3 regions of the Rahnella perminowiae genome follow, and region 3 is predicted to be linked to each of the others. Evidence: predicted binding sites of a transcription regulator. Region 3 holds the regulator's gene; each other region holds the start of a gene.
What was found. The regulator CRP, encoded in region 3, controls carbon source genes, mostly activating them, when cyclic AMP is high. The targets are predictions, from matches to a motif close to ATGTGANNNNNNTCACAT.

Region 1 (7,901 bases), on a different contig from region 3:
GATCAACTTAAACGAATCTTCAACAAAGATGATTGTAATGTATTCCATTGCACTTCGTTTTGCGTAATAAGCTCAATTCTGCTGTCTGAAGGCAGCGCCGGTTTGGTTTCGATATGTAAGTCATTGCCCTGCCGGTTAATCATTAAAGTGCCTTCTTTAATGCGCATAATCCCTTTGACACGTTCAACCGGTACTGCACGCGCCCAGTCGAGAATGTCCGCCGCCTCAAACTGTGTTTCGCCATCAAATATCCATCCGCAACTGGTATAACCGTCTGCCTGATTCAGTGCGCGACGCCAGCGCTGTTTCGCCGGCAGGCTCAGCGCGGCCAGCCCAGGTTTTTCGGCATGAGCATGATGATGTTTAGCTTGCGGTAACTCAGCCCGATTCTGGCGCGGTAAATCCAGTAAAGCCGGGTCTATCTTACCTTGCGAAGCGGTGATCAGAAGGCGCTGGCGGCCACTGTGTTGATACCATTCGTCCAGCTTCTGTTTGTCCTGCGCCTGCGTCACATCAGACTTATTCGCCACAATGATGTCTGCCGAGGCCAGCTGATCGCGAAAGTTTTCATTCTCAATGACGCGCTGATCGCTTAACTGACGTGGATCCAACAGACAAAGCGTGGCATTGAGTGTCAGCCAGTTGCTGTAAACGGCGGACGTCAGTAAAGAGAGGATCTGCTTCGGATGCCCCAGCCCGGTGGGTTCGATCAGCAAGCGGTCAGGTTTTGCCTGCTGCAATAACATATTCAGGCCGACCTGCATGGGCAAACCGTTCACGCAGCACATGCAACCACCGGGAATTTCCTTCAGGACCGCACCACTGTCAGCCAGTAACGCACCATCAATCCCGACTTCGCCGAATTCATTTACCAGCACGGCCCACTTCTCACCTTCAGGCTTCTGAGCCAGCAGATGGCGCAGCGTGGTGGTTTTGCCGCTTCCCAGAAAACCGGTGATCAGGTTGGTTTTGGTCATGGTTGCACATCCTTTTTGAAAAATTTCCCGTCAATGTGCAGCGACTTCTTAAGAAAATCCAGCGTTGTGCCGATGTAAGACATGGATTGCTTATTTTTAGCGGCAGGCGGGCACGGTTTATTTTGTATTCAGGCGTGTGAATTCAATGAGATGTATTAATGTTAAATTGCAGTTATGGGAACTTTAAAATTTATAATTATGATGAGGTGTCACCATGAACAGAATGACCTGTGTACTGTTTTTGGGAGTCATGGCCTCAGGGACGACTCAGTTTGCCACTGCCGCTGCATCAGGCGGAATCATTCACTTTACGGGCGCGATTGTTGACGGAGGATGCCAGTTTAACGCTGAACAGAACCGGGTGATCAGTCATTGTGAGCGTGACGGCCGGCAGATAAGACAGGTTCATACGGTAAATGTCCATACTCCATCCTCTTTCGCACTACCTTTGTCTCTCGGAAAGGTCACAACGCAGCATATTAATAATGATCCTCGTCTTGCTGTAATGACGGTGAATTATAATTAAATGCCGGAAATGAATTAACACGGCTAATGATTTGTAACCCGGTCATTGAGCGCGTCAGTATGATACCACCGAGTTTGGCCGGACAACTTTGTAAAGTGGCTGGCCCGGTTTTGATCGGACCGTCAGTTTTCCATTCCTGTCCTTTCCCTTTTTGCCGACATGTTATAATTTTCCCTCTTATTTCAGGCATCATAACGATTTATCAGATGTCAGACCAATTAAGACTGTGGCAGAGAAAAGAGGCAAAACATGCGACTTTATCAGGAGATAGGCGGTCATCTGCGCCGCGATATCCATGCCGGGAAGTATGCCCCTGGTGATCGCCTTCCTCCGGAGCGTGACATTGCTGAATCTTATTCCGTCAGCCGGAGTGTGGTGCGTGAAGCGCTGATCATGCTGGAACTCGAAAAAGTGGTAGAAGTGCGTAAAGGTTCCGGCGTCTATGTGTTGCATCAGCCGCAAGACGGCCAGCCGGAAGATGCTGACAGCGGATATGGCCCGTTTGAGTTATTACAGGCGCGGCAATTGCTGGAAAGTGAAGTCGCGGCTTTTGCGGCGATGCAGGCCACTAAGACGGATATTCTGCAAATGCGCGATGCCATTGATGCACAACGTGAATGCATTGCCCGTGGCGTATCCGATGATGCTGAAGATCAACGGTTTCATGCCTTGCTGGCGCAGGCTTCCCAGAACAGCGTGCTGGTTAAACTGGTGGATGATTTGTGGCTGATCCGCCAGCGCAGCCCAATGTGGCAGGGGATCCATCAGCATGTCGGCAATAAAAATTACGGCCAGATTTGGTTGCAGGACCATCAGAGAATTTTGCAGGCGGTACTGCGCAGGGATCCGAAAGCCGCCAAACAGGCGATGTGGCAGCATCTGGAAAATGTAAAAGATATGCTGTTACAGGTTTCGGATGCTGATGATCCGTCTTTTGACGGATTCCTGTTCTCTTCGGTCCCCTCCGGGCTGAACGATTAATCGCGCAAAACAAATAAAAACGGCTGCCGCAGCAGCCGTTTTCTGTGTCAGTGTCGGGCTTAACGCATGTATTTTGCGACAGTCTTCTTCGCGCCGATTCTTTGGAGATCGGCATATGCGCTCAGGATGGCGTTTACGACTTTCTCTTCATGAGGCAACTGTTCACCGAATACACCTGTCAAGGTCAGCAGGGCTTTCACACGCGGTTCGCCATCTTCAGTTGACGCCACAATTTCAGCGACTGTTTCAGCCATCGGATCTTTAATCTCGATCGGTTGTCCGGCATCATCAGTCCCGCCCACATAACGCATCCAGCCTGCTACGCCCAGCGCCAGCAATTCATAGGAACCGCCATTTTTAACATGCCAGCGGATTGAGTCGAGCATACGCTGTGGCAGCTTCTGTGTACCATCCATCGCGATTTGCCAGGTCCGGTGTTTCAGCGCCGGATTGCTGTAACGCGCAATCAGGCTGTCAGCATAGGCGTTAAGATCAACCCCCCCGACGCTGAGTGTCGGGGCCTGTTCATGCAGCATCAGATGATGGGCAGCGGCTTTGTAGTTGGCGTCTTCCATGCAATCATTGATGTGCTGATAGCCGGCCAGATAGCCAAGGTATGCGAGGAAAGAATGGCTGCCGTTCAGCATGCGCAACTTCATTTGTTCAAAAGGCAGAACGTCGTCAACCATCTGCGCACCGGCTTTCTCCCAGTCAGGGCGGCCTGCCACGAAATGGTCTTCCACCACCCACTGAATGAACGGTTCGCAGGCGATACCACAAGGATCGGTCACGCCACCGAGTGCTTCGGTGATTTCTTCCAGCGTGTTCTCTGTTGCCGCAGGAACGATGCGGTCAACCATAGTGCTTGGGAAAGAGACGTTTTCAGTGATCCATTTCGCCAGCGCCGGGGAACGGGCTTTCGCCATGCCCAGGACGGCTTTTTTTACGACCAGACCGTTTTCAGGAATGTTATCGCAGCATAAAACGGTGAAGCCCGGCAGGCCGCGTTCATGACGCAGGCGCAGCGCTTCAACGAGTACGCCTGGCGCAGTACTGGGTGCCTGATCACCGGCCAGATCCTGCTGAATTTTTGGATTTTGCAGATCCAGTTCGCCAGTGCCTGGCTCAATGCAATAGCCTTTTTCGGTAATGGTCAGGGAAACAATCGCTATCTGAGGTTCGGTGAGTTTTTCAAGTACCGCTGTCAGCCCGTCAATCCCGCCATGCACTGATTCATGCGCGGAGCCGATGATAATCGCCTGGTTGCCGTCCGCGCCTTTTTCCAGCACGGTAAACAGATGATTTTGCTGACGTAAGCTTTTGATCAGGGTTTCATTGCCAAACAGGCTGATTTCGCAAATGCCCCAGTCGCCCCCCTGAAGGTTCAGTACGCGGTTGGTCAGCAGTGCCTGGTGAGCGCGATGGAAGGCGCCAAATCCGAGATGAACAATACGGCTTTTTAACGCATCGCGATCATAAGCAGGCAATGACACTGCTGCAGGCAGGGACGCTGTGGCAATAGTTTTCATGCAATACTCCAGACAAGTCAGAAATAAATAATTGGTCAGGCCAAATTGGGGCTGTTTACCCGTCAGTTCAATTTTATGCTGGATAAAGCGACGATTTAAGCCGAAATCAGGGTGTAGAGTGTAAAGTCATATGATAGAAAGGGGAATTGGTAAGTCCAGACAGCCACTCATTTTGTGATACAGATCCATTGTCTGAGAGATGAATTGCAAAATGCAGACAATAAAAAAGGAACGCCGGAGCGTTCCTTTTACCTAAGGGCAGGGCGCTGATTAATCCGCGCGGCCCATATAACGGCGTTCTGCAATATGAATACGGATTTTGTCGCCAGAACTCAGGTACTCAGGAACCTGAATGTTCAGCCCGGTGCTCATTACCGCAGGTTTGGTGCGGGAACTGGCGGATGCGCCTTTGATGCCCGGAGCTGTTTCCACGATTTCCAGATCCACAGTCTGTGGCATTTCGAGCGCCAGCAGCTGGCTGTCCAGCGTCAGAACCTGCATGCCCTGCAAGCCTTCTTCAGGGATGAACAGCAGTTCATCTTCGATCTGTGCCTTATTAAAGGTGTAGGGCGTGAAGTCTTCGTCATCCATAAAGATATATTCGTCACCATCCACGTAAGAGAAGTTAACTTTACGACGGGTCAGGGTAACGGTATCCAGGATATCGTCGCCTTTAAAGCGCTCTTCCACTTTGCCACCCGTACGGACGTCAGCGAAACGCATTTTATACAAGGTGCTGGCACCACGGGCGCTCGGGCTCTGAACATCAATATCTTTTACCAGCAGCAATTTGCCGTCGTAGTTCACAACGAAGCCGCGTTTAATTTCGTTAGCACGTGCCATATAAATAACCTGTCAGCAGAGAGATAAATAATTTGCGACACGTTACTCGCGCCGCTGATTTCAGGCAAGCAGATAGCGTAAAAAGAGTCGCGAAACTCCGCGTTACGGCGCATTTTTTGCGCTCCGCCTGCCGGTATGAAAAATGTTCGGGTAATGATGTTAAAAAGTCGTCAATATTTCGCTGGTGGCGCATTACCTCGCCTGCTATTGTCGCGGCTCAAAATGAGGCCTGAGGAGGCTGTTGATGGACTGTCGTACTGATTGCGGAGCCTGTTGCATAGCGCCCTCAATTTCAAGCCCGATCCCGGGGATGCCAGACGGCAAGCCGGCGAATACACGCTGTGTTCAGCTGGCCGATAATTTCCTGTGTAAAATTTTCGCCTCACCGCTGCGCCCGAAAGTGTGCGCCAGTCTGCAGGCCAGCCGCGAAATGTGTTTTACACATCGCGACCAGGCACTGACTTATCTGATTAAGCTGGAAGCGGATACGGCGCCTTAAACCGCCGCCGCTGGCATACTTTCAGCCGGCTTATCGACGTTTTTCACTTTCCAGATACACAACACTGAACCGATCACCATCACCAGTGCGGCGTAAAATACCGCATGGTATGTCCAGAACTGCGCGATCACTCCGGCCAGCGAACCGGCGAGGATCCAGCCCGCCCGTGTTGAGTTGGTGAAAAGCGTGGTGGCGGCCCCTGCCTGACCCGGCATCAGATCCTGAAAATACAGCATGCCGATCCCGGCCAGAATGCCGATGAAAATCGCGTTCAGCAACTGTAAAGCAATCAGCATGGCTGCACCGGTTGTAAACAGAAGGCAGCCGTAGAAAATCACCCCCGCCAGCACGGCAAAACGCATCAGGAACCGTTTCCCCAACTGCTTAGCCAGATACCCGGCAATCAGCATGGTCGGAATTTCCAGACAGGCGGCACTGCCCATCAGCACGCCCGCCAGTTTTTCCGGCAGCCCCAGTTCACGCACCACATACAGCGGCATATTAATCAGATAAATGCTATTTGCTGCCCACATCAGCGAACAGGCAATGAACAGCATCAGTGTATCGCGGCGGTTACGGCGGGGTGCTTCCAGCGTGGCGGTGGTTTTGATGTGCGCTTTAGGCATTGAAGGCAGGAACATCCACACCATTACACCGCACAGTAAGAAGGCCAGCGCGGCAGCGCAGTACATAAAGGTAAAACCAAATCCCATCGACAGGGCGAAGGCCAGCGGCGGGCCGACCACCCATGCCAGCGAAACCTGTGCGCGCAAAATTGAGCTGAACATCACGGCTTCACGGCCGGTTTTTTCGGAATGCTCCCGGGCTAACGCGAACATCTGCGGGTTTGCCGTAGAACCGAAACTCGACAGCAAAACGCCGATGCACAGCAGAATAAAGTAATTACGGTTGAAGGCGAAAAGCACACAAGCCAGCGCACCCAGTATGCAGCAATACAAAATCAGCGTTTTGCGGTCACCGCGTTTATCAGACCACGTCGCCAGCAACTGGCTGACGAAAATACCGATCACGGCGCTGCCGGTAAAGAAGATACCGACCATAAACGGGCTGACGTGCACCTGAGACGTCAGGAACAGGCTGAGGGTTGGCGTCTGTAATGCGCCCGCAATGCCCGTGAGAAAGGCGATGATCAGAAAAGCAGTCGACGTCATGTCGGGTAAACGGCGGGCTGACGTTGTAGAAATTCGCATTAGGTAAATGAACCGGATGTAGGGGAGGGGACAAAATTTGCGCGAATGTTACGTCAGTTTAAAAAAAACAAAAACAGGTTTTGATCATCAAAAATGTAAACCGGCGTGAATTTGCCATACTGAAGAATAAAACCGCACTTTGTGTCAAAAACCGCCAGATCAGGGGGGCTTTTTTTACGGCATCATGCCTGACCACCACCGGTCAGCTTGTGTCAGCATTTTACGTCAGCCTGCTTCAGCATTTGCGTTAAGTAATCTGTTTCGGAAAGCTCTCAGAAAGGAAACTGTGCGTAACATCAAAAAATTGTTATGCAAAATCAGGGAAAGCTTGATTTAAAAACAGGCCGGATTGAGACTCCTTGAAACGTTTCAGCGTTGTCATTTTTCTCCTGAGATCTGATGGCGCTCCTTTTTTCTCAGTAAAGCTGAAACGATTCAATTTCAGCAGGAGAGGAGAATTATGTTCCAACTGTCACAGCAAGATATTCATCTCGGTGCGGCTGCCAGCGATAAGCAGGACGCTATTCGCCAGGTTGCAGCAGCACTGACTCAGGCCGGTCGCGTCAGCGAAGGTTATGTAGACGGCATGCTGGCGCGTGAGTTGCAAACCTCGACTTACCTTGGCAACGGCATCGCAATCCCGCACGGCACCACGGATACCCGTGACCTGGTACTTGATACCGGCGTGCAGGTTTTCCAGTTCCCGCAGGGGATTACCTGGGGTGAAGGTCAGACGGCATATGTCGTGATCGGCATCGCAGCCCGTTCTGATGAACACCTCGGTTTGCTTCGCCAGCTGACGCACGTATTAAGTGATGACAGTGTGGCCGATCGCCTGGCAAAAACAGATTCTGCTGAAGAATTACGCAGCCTGCTGATGGGCGAAAAAAATGCGGCTGAATTCCTGTTTGATACCCAGCTTATCGCGGTCGATGTGGCCGCTGAAAACCTGATCACATTACAGGCGCTGAACGCAGGCCGCCTGAAAGAGATTGGTGCGGTCGATAACGCTTTTGTCAGCGATGTCATCAGCCGAAAACCGCTGAACCTCGGGCAGGGCATCTGGCTGAGCGACAGCACCGAAGGCAACCTGAAAAGCGCGGCAACAGTAAGCCGTGCGCAGCAGTCGTTTGATCTGGATGGCGAAAAAGTCTCCATGCTGCTGACGATTTCCGTTGCCGACGATCAGCCGCTCGATGTGCTGAACTACCTCAGCGATTTGCTGATTGCCAACAAAGCTGAACGCTTGCTGACGGCAGATTCTGTCGGTGTGCTGGCCTTGCTGACCAGCGAAGTCGAAGAACAAGCCAATGTGCTGACCGCTGAATACGTTAT
Region 2 (7,901 bases), on a different contig from region 3:
CCCAGCGCTGTAAAGAAGCCTACAGCGATGTCCCGGTTTTGCTCGGCGGTATCGAAGCCAGCCTGCGTCGTATCGCACATTACGATTACTGGTCCGATACCGTGCGCCGCTCGGTGCTGGTGGATTCCAAAGCGGACATGCTGATTTACGGCAATGGTGAAAGGCCGCTGGTGGAAGTGGCGCACCGCCTGGCCGCGGGGGAATCCATCAGTGACATTCATGATGTGCGTAACACCGCCGTGATGCGCAAAACGGCGCTGACCGGCTGGAGCGGTGTCGATTCCACACGCCTTGATAAACCGGGGCGCATTGAGCCGATCATGAACCCGTACGGTGAGGATCTGCCGTGTTCAGAAGGGGAATTACCTGCGCCGGATGCCCCGCAGCCGGTAACGGTGCGCGCGCCAAAGCCGAAACCGTGGGAGAAAACCTACGTTCTGCTGCCGTCATTTGAAAAAGTGAAGGGCGATAAAGTGCTGTACGCGCATACTTCGCGCATTCTGCATCACGAAACCAACCCCGGCTGTGCGCGTGCGCTGATGCAAAAACACGGCGACCGCTATGTGTGGATCAATCCACCGGCTATCCCGCTGTCTACCGAAGAAATGGACGATGTATTTGGCCTGCCGTTCCAGCGCGTACCCCATCCGTCTTACGGCAAGGCGAAAATTCCGGCATATGACATGATCCGTTTCTCGATCAATATTATGCGTGGCTGTTACGGCGGTTGTGCGTTTTGTTCGATCACCGAACATGAAGGGCGGATCATTCAGAGCCGCTCTGAAGCGTCGATCGTCCGGGAAATAGAAGAGATCCGCGACAATGTTCCGGGATTCACCGGTGTGATTTCCGATCTGGGTGGCCCGACCGCCAACATGTATATGCTGCGCTGTCAGTCGCCGAAAGCGGAGCAAAGTTGTCGCCGCGCGTCCTGTGTGTATCCGGAAATTTGTACACACATGGACACTAACCATGAGCCGACGATCAACCTTTACCGCCGTACGCGCAGTCTGAAGGGGATCAAGAAAATCCTGATCGCGTCAGGCGTACGTTATGATCTGGCGGTGGAAGATCCGCGCTATATCAAAGAACTGGCCGAGCATCACGTGGGCGGGTATCTGAAGATCGCGCCGGAACATACCGAAACCGGGCCGTTGTCCAAAATGATGAAACCGGGGATGGGCAGTTATTACCGGTTCAAAGAGCTGTTCGACAGTTATTCGAAACAGGCCGGGAAAGAGCAGTATCTGATCCCGTATTTCATTTCTGCGCATCCGGGCACACGCACTGAAGACATGATCAATCTGGCGCTGTGGCTGAAGAAAAATCGTTTCCGGCTGGATCAGGTGCAGAATTTTTATCCGTCGCCGCTCGCCAGTGCCACCACTATGTATTACAGCGGTAAGAATCCGCTCGGCAAAGTGGATTATAAAAGTGAAGATGTGGTCGTGCCGAAAGGCGATCGTCAGCGGCGGTTGCATAAAGCCTTACTGCGCTATCACGATCCGGTGAACTGGCCGGTGATCCGTGAGGCACTGACTGCGATGGGTATGCGCCGCCTGATAGGGATTCGCCCTGATTGTCTGGTGCCCCCGGACGGTTTTGATCCGCAATGTGCGGCCTCACGTTCAGGCAAAGCGAAACCGGCTGCTACGCGTTTTACCCCCGCAAAAACGCAAAATCCGGCGGCCGCAAAAGCAAAACCCGCCGGACAGAGGGTTAATCGAGGTAAAAGACCGGTTTAAGGTCGTTGCTGACCGGACTGTTATCGGCATTGGCAGGCATTACGTCTGCCATATGCTTCCACCATTTCTGGCATATTTCCGTTTTTGCCACCGCGTTCCATCTTTCTTCTGATTCAATTTCCACATAGCCAAACAGCAGATTACGTTTTTCATCGAGGAAAATGCTGTAGTGATGCGCGCCGTGGGCTTTCAGGGTTTCCGCCAGTTCCGGCCAGATTGGCGAGTGTCGGCGCTGATATTCATCGTGTGCATTCGCATTAACCTGCATCACGAAACATTTACGGATCATATTTTTCTCCGGTTAGATTTACTCCCTCCCCTGCGAAGGGGAGGGAGTAAAGAAATGACACCTGCTTTCTTCCCCTTCACAGAGGCAGAAGCTAAAAACTACATGGCTTTCAGATACAACTCGCGCACTTCTTCACGGGTTGCGGTGCGCGGATTGCACGGCGCACATGGGTCAGCGAGAGCCTTGTCGAGCCAGCCTTCTATATCCGCTTCACAAATGCCCAGTTCTTTGAAACCGGAAGGGATCCCCACGCGGGTGGACAATTGGCGGATAGCGTCAATGGCCGCAATACTGGCCTGCGTTTCGCTGATACCTTGCGTCTGTACGCCCATCGCGCGGGCAATGTCGGCAAAGCGGTGAGGCGCACTGGCGCGGTTAAACGCTTCGACGACCGGCAGCAGGATCGCATTACAGACGCCGTGCGGCAGATTATGTGTCGCGCCAGGCTGATGCGCCAGTGCGTGAACCAGCCCCAAACCTGCGCTGTTAAATGCCATACCGGCCAGATATTGCCCCTGCGCCATTTTCTCGCGGGCTTCGATATCATCGCCGTGATCGACGGCTTTTGGCAGCCATTGCGTGATCGTTGAAATCGCGGCAAGTGCTGTCGGGTCAGTCAGCGGATGTGCGCCGACGGAAACATAGGCTTCGATGGCGTGGGTCAGCGCATCCATGCCGGTCGCGGCGGTGACACTGGCCGGAATTTTGAGCATCACTGCCGGATCGTCCACGGCGATATCCGGGATCAGACTGGCGTCGATGATCACTTCTTTCACCTGACGCTGGCTGTCGATGATCACCGCATTACTGGTGAGTTCTGCCGCTGTGCCTGCCGTAGTATTAATCGCCACCAGAAAGACACCCGGTTTACTGACTTTGCCGATACCGGAATACAGGGTGGCAGGGCCCGGATTGGCGGTCAGAATTTTGATGCCTTTTGCGGTATCAATCGGGCTGCCGCCACCGAAAGCAATCAGATAATCGCAGTGGTTTTCCTGATACAGACGGAAGCCTTCATCAACATGGGCGGAGGTTGGATTCGGCACTACGCCGCCGTAAATGGCATAAGGCAGTCCGGCCTGTTTGAGTGCGGAGAATAAATTGTCGAGCAGACCCAGTTCGATTAACTGACCATCGGTCACGATAAGGGCTTTACCCTGTGGTTTAGTCGCCAGCATTGCAACCATATCTTCGATTGCGCCCTGACCGTGGAGGCTGATTTTAGGTAAGGCCAACATGAAACTCATAAAAATTCCCTCTATAGAGTAAGTAAAATAGGTGTTCTGCTGCCTGCTGCTCCGGGGTCTTTGCCATTTCCTGCTACGGGGAACATCCGCTGTCCCCCGTGCATGATTTATGATGTCAGGAGCATAAAGTGCCTGATCAGGCTTTTAATGCGGCCTCGAAAGGTGTGACTTCAAAACGTTTGCCGAGGGCAATCAGTTCTTCAGTCTGGATAGTTTGTTTCATCCCCCCCATGGAAATCACTTTCACCAGGATCTCCGCTGATTTTTCGGCGGTGTCGATCAGGCCAAAAGCGTCGTCCAGCGTCGGGCCGCAACCGAAGATACCGTGGAACGCCCACAGCACCAGGCTGTGATGTTGCATCCGGTCGGAAGTCGCTGCTCCGATACCATCGGTGCCCGGCACCATCCACGGTACAATCCCCACGCCGTCGGGGAAGACCACCAGACATTCCGTGCTGCATTCCCACAATTTGCGGGTGATCTTGGCGCTGTCGAGTTCAAGCACGTACGTCAGTGCGATCAGGTTGGTCGCATGGCAGTGCATGATGACGCGATCCTGACCGTTGGTGACACGTTTACGTACGGCATGAGATTGCAGATGGGAGGCCAGCTCCGAAGTTGGCAAGCCGCCTGCGGTCAGACCCCACAGGATTTTGTAACTGGCACCTTTATCATCGAGCTGAATAACGGTCAGCGCTTCTGACGGGGCCAGTTGCACATTACGGAAAAACTTACCGGAGCCGGTCACGATGAAATATTCGTTGGCCAGATCGGGCGCGTGCTGAGTCAGCTCAACCTGACGTGGCTGCGCGTAAAAATCATTTATATAAGGTGCGACGTCTTCCGGTAACAGACGCATGCTGACGTTGCCGCCGTTACGTTCATCCCAGCCTTTCAGCCACATATCGGTGGTCGCCTTGACCATACCTTGTACAAACCACGAGCTAAATAATGTTTTCATCGGTGCTTTCCTGCGAATAAGGTGAATGCGTTTCTGGTGTGTTCAGCGGCACTTAACGTTTTGCCAGCACGCTGGTTTCGTAATGACGAATGGTATCCAGCCACTGACCGCCAACCGGTACGTCGTGACGCTGGCAATACATGTCCCATACGGCCTGCCACGGCAGGGATTTTTGTTCTTCCAGCAGGGCCAGACGCGCGGTGTAATCGCCTTCTGCTTCCAGCTGTTTCAGTAAACTGGTTGGTTCGAGCAGGGCTTTCAGCAGGGCTTTTTTCATATTGCGGGTGCCGATAACCCAGGCTGCGATGCGGTTGATCGAAGCATCGAAGAAATCCAGGCCGATATGCACGCGGTTGAACAGATTATGGCGCACGATTTCGCTGGCGATGGCTTGTGTCTCGTCGTCCAGCAGCACCACGTGATCGCTGTCCCAGCGTACCGGACGGCTGACGTGCAGCAGCAGGCGGGGCACATATAGCATCGCCGCAGAGATTTTGTCGGAAATCACTTCGGTTGGATGGAAGTGACCGGCATCGAGGCACAGCGCAGTGCCGCGACTGGCAGCGTAACCGAGATAGAATTCGTTTGAGCCGACGGTGTAGCTTTCAGAACCGATGCCAAACAGTTTGCTTTCGACGGCATCAATATGTTCGGTGATATCAAACTTCTCAGAAATCACTTCATCAAGTGCGCTCATCAGGCGCTGGCGCGGTGCCAGACGGTCTACGGTGATGTCTTTCATGCCATCCGGCACCCAGATATTCATCACTGACGGCGTGCCCAGTGCACGGCCAAACGAGGCGGAAATGCGGCGGCTGGCCTGGCAATGTTCAATCCAGAACTGACGAATTTCCGGGTTCGCGTGTGACAACGTGAAGCCGTCTGCGCTCATCGGGTGTGAGAAACAAGACGGGTTGAAGTCCAGACCCAGTTTGTTTTTCTTCGCCCAGTCAACCCAGCCGGTGAAGTGCTTCGGCTCGATTTCATTACGGGCTACGGGTTGATCGGACTCCAGATAAATCGCATGCAGATTCAGACGGTTAGGGCCGGGTATCATGGAAACTGCCAGTTCCAGATCAGCGCGGAGTTGCTGAGCGTTACGCGCTTTGCCGGGATAATTACCGGTCGCCTGAATGCCGCCGGTCAGGCTGCCTTCAGGATTTTCGAAGCCAGCGACATCATCCCCCTGCCAGCAATGGATAGAAACGGGCAGGGTATCAAGTTGTCTGATTGCAGCTTCGGCATCAATACCCAGCTGTGCAAAGCGTTCTTTGGCAAGTGTCCATGCTTGATCGATAGATGAAGTCATACTGCGAGTTCCTCATTGGCGTGACAGAGCGCCTGAAAGCGGCGCCAGTGAATAGCGAAATCCGCGTGAATACGGGGAAGGTAATGGTGTTGCTCAAAATTCGTGGCAACAATGCGACGAAATTCAGCGGTATCGTTGACGGCGTTCAGCGCCATCAGCTGGCAACCGATATTGCCCAGCGTGGAGGCCTCGACCGGGCCTGCGCTGACGCGTACCTGACAGACATCAGCACAAAGCTGGTTCAGGAACTGGTTCTGGCTGCCGCCGCCAACGATATGGATATCTTCCAGCGGTGCCCCTTGTAACTGAGCAAGTTGCAATGCAATTTTGCGGTACAGCATGGCAAGGCTGTCGAAAATACAGCGAGCCAGTTCAGCCGGGGACTCCGGTACCGGATCACCCGTTTGACGGCAGGCATCACGAATGGCAGCGACCATGGAGGGAGGATTGATAAAGCGATCTTCGTTCGGGTTAATCAGATAAGTGAACGGCGTGACGTTTTTAGCCAGCGTGATGAGTGACGGTAAATCCTGGATGTTCAGTTCGCGGCAAACCCGCTGAAACAACCATAACCCCATGATATTTCTTAATACACGATAGCTGCCATCAATGCCGCCTTCGTTAGTGATATTGTCGTGAAGAGCCTCAGCATGGTTAAAGGCTTGCGGGCTTTCAATGCCCATCAGCGACCAGGTGCCGGAACTGAGGTAGGCGCTGTGTGATCGGGTCAGCGGGGCGGCAACCACCGCGCTGGCAGTATCGTGCGTCGCGACGCTGAATACCGGCACGCTGCGGCCGCGGGGGCTTTTCCACATTCCCCGGGAATGACCCGGCTGGGTGGGTTTTTGTAACCAGCGGCGTGGTACACCCGCCAGTTTCAGCAAGTCTTCGTCCCAGTCACCGGTGGCGAGATTGAGCATTTGCGTGGTGCTGGCGTTGGTGTATTCCCAGTTCAGTTTGCCGGTGAGGCGGTAAAAGAAATAATCCGGGATCATCAGCATGTGAGCCGCTTTATTGACGATGTCAGGCTGCTGTTCGCTCAATGCACGCAGTTGGTAAAGTGTATTAAACGGCATGAACTGGATGCCGGTTTTCTGGTACAAATTTTCACGGCCAAATTGCTGTTCCACCCGCGCCATCACGCCTTCCGTGCGGTTGTCACGATAAGCAACCGGCAAACCGACCCGCTGCCCCTGAGCATCAAGCAGGACGTAATCCACCCCCCAGGTATCAATCCCGATACCGTCAAGCTGAACGCCGGATGCATCAAGGCGATTCAGCCCTTCAAGAATGTGTTTTTCCAGCGCATCAAGGTCCCAGGTATCGTGACCATCAACGCGGATCAGGTTATTAGGAAACCGGTGGATTTCTTTCAATGTCAGCGTTGCTGCCGGATCGGGATCCTGACGGGTAAATGTCGCCAGCATCACCCGGCCGCTGGAAGCGCCGAGGTCAATAGCGGCAAGATGGTGAGTTGTCATAGCGGCCATTCCTTATTGAAGATATGGCCAGTGTAGGGGGAGCGCCTGAAAGGCACCTTCCGGTGATTGCCACCGGTTTTGGCAGGATGGCAGCATTAAAAAGGTAGATGCGAGGCAGATCACATAATGCTCCAAAGCTGGCTGAAACAGGGCTATCCGCAGCTGAGTAATGCGGCATAAGCGATTGTGATCTTTGCCGCAGATCTGCATCAGGGAAGAGGGAATCTTTGAAATATGACCGTTTATGATGCTTTTACTGCCGTGGTTTGAAGGCAGGAAAGCAGGCCGCAGGGTAGGGTTGTTCCCCGAAGCACAGTGATTTTGAACCGGAGGTGATACATGACGTTACTGAGAGGTGATGATTATTTTGCGGCGCCTGAGCTGACCGTGACGGTTGAGCGCCGGCTCCCACAAGATGTATTCCCGGAGCACTACCATGATTTCCATGAAATTATGCTGGTGGAAAGCGGATCAGGTGTGCATATCTTTAACGACAACCCTTATACACTGACGGCCGGTGCGGTCTGTTTCGTGCGAGCCAGTGATCATCATCTGTTTGAAAATGTTGATAACTTACGTCTGACCAATGTGTTGTTCCGCTCACCGAAGGCGTTCCGTTTCATTCAGGACGTCAGCCACTTCCTTCCTCAGGAACATCACTATCAGTCGCAGATCCACTGGCAGCTCAGCCCGTGTGTACTTTCACAGGTGCTGAACTGCATTACACAACTTGAAGCACTGCCGGACAGCGTTGAAATGGAACATATCGCGACCCGTGAAAGTCTGTTTTTACAATTGCTGATCCTGCTTTATCAGGATTGTTTCCAGCCACAATTGCGAGATACCTCGGAAAACAGGGTCAATCAACT
Region 3 (7,901 bases):
ATAATGCCGGGCAGCTATAAGTATAAAGAGGGTGCTGGAAGACGATCACTTTGTGTTCGCGCAGCAACTGTTGTTCACGGTGGATATCAATAAAAAAATCAGGATAGTGGGCGTATAAATCATGCACGGTGACATGTTCAAGCTGCTGTGCCTGCTGTAACAAAACGCGGTTGGCGACTGAATCGGGTGATTCCGGGTGGGCGTAAAGCAGCAAAACCTTTGGTGGCTGCGACATCAATACCTCCAAAGCGTCGTCAGGGTGCGGTTTTTCCGTTACCATGCTTCGCAAAGACAAAATGGGACGCGATACGTCTTGTTTAAATCATTATCATGACAATTTAACATACTCTCAACACGGCGCTTTATGATTGTTTTCTCCTCCTTACAAATCCGACGCGGCACTAACGTGCTGCTGGACAACGCGTCTGCGACCATCAATCCCGGCCAGAAAGTCGGGCTGGTGGGCAAAAATGGCTGCGGTAAATCCACCCTGATTTCACTGCTTAAAGGTGAAATGAGCGCCGACGCAGGCAACCTGACTTTTCCGTCCAACTGGGCACTGGCCTGGGTCAATCAGGAAACACCGGCTCTGGACGAGCCTGCAATAGAGTATGTTATCGACGGTGACCGCGAATTCCGTCAGTTGGAAGCACAATTACAGCACGCCAACGACCGCGATGACGGCCACGCCATCGCCACGCTGCACGGTAAACTTGATGCAATTAACGCCTGGACCATTCCGGCGCGTGCGGCGAGCCTGCTCAGCGGGTTGGGATTTACGCAGAATCAGTTACAGCAGCCGGTCAAATCCTTCTCCGGCGGCTGGCGCATGCGTCTCAACCTTGCGCAGGCGCTGATTTGTCGTTCCGATTTACTGCTGCTTGACGAACCGACCAACCACCTGGATTTAGACGCGGTGATCTGGCTTGAAAAGTGGCTGAAAAGCTACACCGGCACGCTGGTGCTGATTTCTCATGACCGTGATTTTCTGGATCCTATTGTCGATAAAATACTGCATATCGAACAGCAGACGCTGAACGAATACACCGGTAACTACTCGTCTTTCGAACGCCAGCGTGCGACCAAACTGTCGCAACAGCAGGCTTTGTTTGAAAGTCAGCAGGAAAAAGTGGCGCATCTGCAAAGTTATATCGATCGTTTCCGGGCGCAGGCGACCAAAGCCAAACAGGCGCAGAGCCGTATTAAAATGCTGGAGCGCATGGAGCTGATAGCCCCGGCGCACGTAGACAATCCTTTTCATTTTAGCTTCCGCTCACCGGAAAGCTTGCCCGATCCGCTGCTGCGGATGGAAAAGGTCAGCGCCGGTTATGGCGACACCACGATTCTGGAGTCGATCAAACTGAATCTGGTGCCGGGTTCACGTATCGGTTTACTCGGCCGTAACGGTGCAGGTAAATCGACGCTTATCAAACTGCTGGCCGGAACCATGCCGCCGCTTCACGGGGACATTGGGCTGGCGAAAGGCGTCAAACTCGGTTATTTCGCTCAGCATCAGCTGGAGTTCCTGCGCGCAGAAGATTCGCCGCTGCAACATCTGGTGCGTCTGGCGAATAAAGAAACCGAACAGCAATTGCGCGATTATCTCGGCGGATTTGGTTTCCACGGCGATAAAGTGACGGATCCTACCGGGCGGTTCTCCGGCGGTGAAAAAGCGCGCCTGGTGCTGGCGCTGATTGTCTGGCAGCGCCCTAACCTGCTGCTGCTTGATGAACCGACCAACCACCTGGATCTCGACATGCGTCAGGCACTGACCGAAGCGCTGATCGACTTTGAGGGTGCGATGGTTGTCGTGTCGCATGACCGCCACTTATTGCGTTCCACTACTGACGATTTGTATCTGGTACACGGCGGCAAAGTGGAACAGTTCGACGGCGATCTGGAAGATTATCAGCAATGGCTGGTGGACATTCAGCGTCAGGAAAGCCAGCAGGATGCACCGGCTAAAGACGGCGGCGTTAACAGTGCGCAATCGCGTAAAGATCAGAAACGTCGCGAAGCCGATTTCCGCAACCAGACTCAGCCACTGCGCAAGCAAATCACCAGGCTGGAAGCACAGATGGAGAAACTGGGTACCGAACTGGCAGCAATTGAAGCCCGTCTGGCCGACTCCGCCATTTATGACATCAGCCGTAAGGCCGATCTCACGGAGTGTCTGCAACAGCAGACCAAAGTGAAAGGTGCGCTGGAAGAGACTGAAATGACCTGGCTCGATGCCCAGGAACAACTGGAAGAAATGTCTAAAACTTTTGATATCGACAGCTGATCGTATGCTCACAAACGGGAAAGGAGCCGTGATGGCTCCTTTTTTGTCTGTAAATTAATGCCAGATTAACAGCACACAGGCGGCGGTCAGAATACCCATCGCAATGTTAAAAGTGTACCACGCACGCTTGCTGCGCAGCAGGCGACCAATCACCGTGCCGAAGCCAAGCCAGATAATGCCCGATACCAGGTTCACCAGGAACATCCCAAGGCTGATACCGGCAATCGAAGGATTATAGGCGGCGCCCGCCAGACTGAAGCTCGCGACCGCACCCAGTCCCATCAGCCAGGCTTTCGGATTAAGAAATTGCAGCAACCAGCCCTGATACAAACGGATCGGTTTTGGCGGCGGCGCACCGGTTTCCAGTTTTTCATAGGCAGACGTTGCAATCTTCCACGCCAGCCACAGCAGATACAGGCTACCGGCGATTTTGAGAAACAGGTGTAACGCAGGATAAATCGTGATGAGACCGCCGACACCAAAGGCCACCAGCAGCAAAATACTTTGCATACCAAGCATAATGCCGACCATCAGCCAAAGTGAACGGAAGAACCCAAAGTTAGCGCCAGACGTGGTGAGTAACATATTGTTCGGGCCGGGGGTAATGGCGGCGACCCATAAAAATCCAAGCATCGATAAAAATAAACCAGGTTCCATTTAATTTGGGTTCTCCGACCCGAAAGATGTGCGATAGCATTGAAGCTAACAGCGTGATATTGATCGCACAAGAGCCTCTTAAGAGAAATTTATTCATCTTATGGTTGAAACCTTTCGCCCCTTACGCGGGGCCAGTAATCCGCACCTCCAGACGCTGTTACCGCGACTGATAAGACGGCATGCAACACTTAAACCTCACTGGCAAAGGCTGGATACGCCGGACGGCGATTTTCTGGATTTAGCCTGGAGTGAAGATCCGGCACAGGCGCGACATAAACCTCGCATGATCCTGTTTCACGGCCTGGAAGGCAGCTTTTACAGCCCGTATGCGCACGGCTTATTGCAGGCGTGGAAAGACAAAGGCTGGCTTGGTGTGGTCATGCATTTCCGCGGATGCGGCGGTGAACCTAATAAGCTGCTGCGTATTTATCATTCCGGTGAAACCGAAGATGCCCGCTTTTTCATTCACTGGCTCAATGAGACCTATGGCGAAGTCCCGACCGGCGCGGTAGGTGTGTCACTCGGCGGCAATATGTTGACATGTTATCTCGGGCAGGAAGGCGAAAATTGTACGCTGAGCGCCGCCGTGGTGGTCTCCGCACCGCTGATGCTGGAACCTTGCGCTTACCGGCTGGAACGCGGTTCATCACGGATTTATCAGCACTATCTGCTCGGTCAGCTCAAAGGCAATGCCTCGCGTAAGCTGGCAAAATACCCTGGGACATTGCCCGTCACGCTGGCGCAACTGAAAGCCATGCGTCGTCTTCGTGAATTTGACGATGCCATTACCTCAAAAGCGCACGGATTTACCGACGCGCTGGATTATTACCGCCGGTGCAGCGGTCTGCCGTTACTGGCACAGGTCAGAACCCCCCTGCTGATTATCCACGCCAAAGACGATCCGTTTATGACACCCGACGTCATCCCGAAAGCAGAAGATTTACCGGATTGCGTGGAATATCAGTTAACGGAACATGGCGGACATGTCGGCTTTGTGTCCGGCAGCTTACGTAACCCCCAAATGTGGCTGGAACAACGCATTCCGGCCTGGATCGCCCCCTATTTAGAAAATAAGACTAAGGAAAAAACAGAGTGATTATTCCCTGGCAGGAACTGGATCCTGAACTGCTCACCAGCGTGGTGGAATCCTTCGTATTGCGCGAAGGCACCGATTACGGCGAGCAGGAAAGATCGCTGGAACAAAAAGTCGATGACGTGAAACGTCAGCTGAAAAGCGGTGATATTGTACTGGTATGGTCAGAGTTGCATGAAACGCTGAATATTATGCCACGCGGTCAGTTCCGCGCCGGGCAGGAAGAAGTGCCGCAGGACGGGTAGAGCCGCTCGAAAGCAGGTTGTGACAACCTGTCACTTCGCGAATAAATATGGTAACAATAGGCTTAATTATGCGCAGCACGGCACTACATTTTCAACCACAGAAAAGACCGCGTCACGCCAGCCTGTATCCCCTTTCTGGAGAAAAGCATTTATGTCAGCCAAACATCCTGTTATTGCCGTTACCGGTTCGAGCGGTGCAGGCACCACGACCACCAGCGTGGCGTTTCGTAAAATATTTCAACAGCTTGGCTTACGTGCTGCGGAGCTGGAAGGCGACAGTTTTCACCATTTCACCCGTCCTGAAATGGATGCCGCGATCCGTAAGGCACGCGATCTCGGGCGGCACATCAGTTATTTCGGGCCGGAAGCCAATGACTTTGGTTTGCTGGAAAAAAGCTTTATCGAATATGGCAAAACCGGCACCGGCCGTTCACGTAAGTATTTGCATACTTATGACGAAGCGGTTCCCTATAATCAGGTGCCGGGCACGTTTACGCCATGGCAGGCGTTGCCGGAACCAACGGATATCTTATTCTATGAAGGCCTGCACGGCGGTGTAGTGACAGACAAAATTGATGTCGCCGCCCAGGTCGATTTGCTGGTCGGCGTTGTGCCTATCGTTAACCTGGAGTGGATCCAGAAACTGGTGCGCGATACCGGGGAGCGTGGCCATTCACGTGAAGCAGTGATGGATTCCGTCGTGCGTTCGATGGATGATTATATCAGCTACATTACGCCGCAGTTTTCCCGCACCCACATCAACTTCCAGCGTGTGCCGACTATCGACACCTCAAACCCGTTCGCAGCAAAAGCCATTCCGTCACTGGATGAAAGCTTTGTGGTGATCCATTTCCAGGGACTGGACGACATCGATTTCCCCTATCTGCTGGCAATGTTGCAGGGGTCATTTATCTCGCACATCAAAACGCTGGTGGTACCAGGTGGGAAAATGGGGCTGGCGATGGAGCTGATCATGGCGCCACTGGTGCAGCGCCTGATGGAAGGTAAGAAAATCGAGTAAACTTTATTCCGCAGCAATCACTTCAAAGCTGTGGGTGATGGTGGCCGCTTTACCCAACATCAGAGACACTGAACAGTATTTTTCGGCAGACAGGCTGACCGCACGTTCAACAATCTTATCGCTCAGATCCTTACCGGTGACGATAAAATGCAGATTGATATGCGTGAACAGACGCGGCGCTTCTTCGCGGCGTTGTGAAGTCAGCTTCACTTCACAATCACGCACGTCATTACGGCCTTTCTGTAAAATAGATACCACGTCAATTGCACTGCAGCCGCCTGCGGACATCAGTAACATTTCCATCGGGCTTGGGGCTTTATCGCCCGCGTTACCATCCATTGAAATCTGATGACCCGACGCTGACTCACCTAAAAAGGTCAGCCCTTCAACCCATTTGACACGTGCGTGCATGAACTATTCTCCCGGTGAATAAACTTTTAGAAATCTGCTCTCAGAGTACCCTTTAGACCAAAATCTGGCAACGTAACCCGATCGCCATCATGCTGAAGCGAGACAACAGAAGACAGCATCTCAAACCTGTGCTACAAACAAAGCCGAAACATACTTTCCAGTAAATTGCGGTGACGGTTTTTGCGGTTTAAGAACAGAACCCACGGTGTTAACAGCAATAAACAGGCTGTTGCACTCCGACATCCGCTTGCAGCATTTCTGGGGAGTTATATGCTGAAAGGGCGCTTTGGATTTGAAGTGCCATACAGGGAACTCTGAGCCCTGTGATTTTGGGCAGCGATAACAACAGAGGATAATAGCTAATGGTTCTCGGCAAGCCACAAACAGACCCGACTCTTGAATGGTTCCTGTCTCACTGTCATATACATAAGTATCCTTCTAAAAGTACGCTGATTCACCAGGGTGAAAAAGCCGAAACGCTTTACTACATCGTGAAAGGGTCAGTTGCTGTCCTGATTAAAGATGAAGAAGGCAAGGAAATGATACTGTCCTACCTTAACCAAGGTGACTTCATCGGTGAGCTGGGACTCTTCGAAGAAGGTCAGGAACGTAGTGCCTGGGTACGTGCTAAAACTGCCTGTGAAGTGGCTGAAATTTCGTATAAAAAGTTCCGCCAGCTGATTCAGGTTAACCCGGATATTCTGATGCGTCTCTCCGCGCAGATGGCCAACCGTCTGCAAGTGACGTCAGAGAAAGTCGGCAACCTTGCCTTCCTCGACGTAACCGGTCGTATCGCTCAAACGTTGCTCAACCTGGCTAAACAGCCTGATGCAATGACCCATCCGGACGGGATGCAAATCAAGATTACCCGTCAGGAAATTGGCCAAATCGTCGGTTGTTCACGTGAAACAGTCGGACGAATCCTCAAAATGCTGGAAGATCAGAGCCTGATCTCCGCACACGGGAAAACGATTGTCGTTTACGGCACACGTTAATCCCTCGAAAATTGGCGCGGCAGAATACTGTCGCGCCTTTTTTATGGGCTAAGCTTTACCCATGACGTTATGGCGAAAACTGTTTTACCATCCTGAAGTGAATTACGCGCTGCGCCAGACGCTGGTGTTGTGCCTGCCTGTTGGCATTTGCTGGCTGTTTGGCAACTTGCAAATGGGTCTGCTGTTTTCCCTCTGCCCGGCCTGCTGTAACATCGCCGGTCTGGATACCCCGCACAAACGCTTTTTCAAACGTCTGATCGTCGGCGGTTCACTGTTTGCCGTGAGCAGCATTCTGCTGCAACTGATGCTGGAAAACTGGCACGTTCCGCTGCCGCTGATCATGCTATCACTGGCGTTATTGCTCGGCGTTACCGGTGAAATCAGCCCGTTACATGCGCGCCTGTTACCCGGCGCGCTGGTAGCCACTATTTTCACACTGAGTATGGTCGGCGTGCGCCCGATGTGGCAGGCACCGGTGCTGTTCGCAGCAGGCACAGCCTGGTACGGGGTGTTTAACTGGGTGTGGTTTCGTATTTCGCAAGAACAGCCTATGCGCGAAACGCTCAGCCAGCTTTATCTGCAACTCGCGGATTATTTCGAGGCCAAGTACAGTCTGCTGACGCAACATACCGATCCCGAGACGGCGTTGCCGCCATTACTTACCCGTCAGCAGCAGGTTATCGATCTGATTGCCCTGCTTTATCAGCAATTACACATGCTGCCACAACACGGACATCATCATCACCATAAGCGACTGTTTCAGCTTTTTCAGGTTGCTCTCGATTTGCAGGAGCACATTACCGTCAGCCTGCATCAGCCGGAGGAAGTACAGAAACTGGTTGAGGAAAGCCATGCAGAAGCGGTAATCCGCCGCAATGCGCAGGTGATTTCCACCCGTCTTCGGGTGATTGCCGGCGATATTCTTTATCACCGTTTATCTGAGCGCTTTACCATGGCCAATGAGCTGGCTGCGCTGGAGAAAATCGCCGCGCGTAACCCGGACAATCCGGTTGGCCAGTTTTGTTATTACCATTTCAGCCGCATTGCACGCCTGCTGCGGACCCAGCGCCCGTTATACCGGCGCGATCTGATGAGCACCCAGCCACGTCTGCCCTTCTGGACTGCGCTAAAAAGCTATCTTTCTTTCAAATCCGTGGCACTGCGTAATGCCGCGCGTCTGGGCATTATTTTAGCG

Region 1: J1781_RS03955 (mannitol dehydrogenase family protein) is a predicted target of CRP. The motif match lies at 4,186-4,203, and genes of this name have one in related genera.
Region 2: rhaB (rhamnulokinase) is a predicted target of CRP. The motif match lies at 7,140-7,157, and genes of this name have one in related genera.

The regions. Positions count from the first base shown of each region.
Region 1 covers NZ_JAFMOT010000155.1:22,794-30,694, reverse strand. The annotation lists gene J1781_RS03965 (CobW family GTP-binding protein) at 3-977, opposite strand; gene J1781_RS26310 (hypothetical protein) at 1,267-1,401, opposite strand; gene J1781_RS03960 (FCD domain-containing protein) at 1,753-2,484, shown strand; gene J1781_RS03955 (mannitol dehydrogenase family protein) at 2,544-4,013, opposite strand; gene yeiP (elongation factor P-like protein YeiP) at 4,284-4,856, opposite strand; gene J1781_RS03945 (YkgJ family cysteine cluster protein) at 5,101-5,355, shown strand; gene J1781_RS03940 (sugar efflux transporter) at 5,352-6,566, opposite strand; gene fruB (fused PTS fructose transporter subunit IIA/HPr protein) at 7,027-7,901, shown strand, end outside.
Region 2 covers NZ_JAFMOT010000178.1:38,572-46,472, forward strand. The annotation lists gene J1781_RS13925 (YgiQ family radical SAM protein) at 1-1,745, shown strand, start outside; gene rhaM (L-rhamnose mutarotase) at 1,720-2,034, opposite strand; gene fucO (lactaldehyde reductase) at 2,133-3,281, opposite strand; gene rhaD (rhamnulose-1-phosphate aldolase) at 3,418-4,242, opposite strand; gene J1781_RS13945 (L-rhamnose isomerase) at 4,295-5,551, opposite strand; gene rhaB (rhamnulokinase) at 5,548-7,032, opposite strand; gene rhaS (HTH-type transcriptional activator RhaS) at 7,372-7,901, shown strand, end outside.
Region 3 covers NZ_JAFMOT010000141.1:1,093-8,993, reverse strand. The annotation lists gene kefG (glutathione-regulated potassium-efflux system ancillary protein KefG) at 1-235, opposite strand, end outside; gene J1781_RS01500 (ABC transporter ATP-binding protein) at 365-2,284, shown strand; gene J1781_RS01495 (LysE family translocator) at 2,339-2,941, opposite strand; gene J1781_RS01490 (hydrolase) at 3,042-4,037, shown strand; gene J1781_RS01485 (YheU family protein) at 4,034-4,279, shown strand; gene J1781_RS01480 (phosphoribulokinase) at 4,431-5,300, shown strand; gene J1781_RS01475 (OsmC family protein) at 5,304-5,711, opposite strand; gene crp (cAMP-activated global transcriptional regulator CRP) at 6,074-6,706, shown strand; gene J1781_RS01465 (YccS/YhfK family putative transporter) at 6,768-7,901, shown strand, end outside.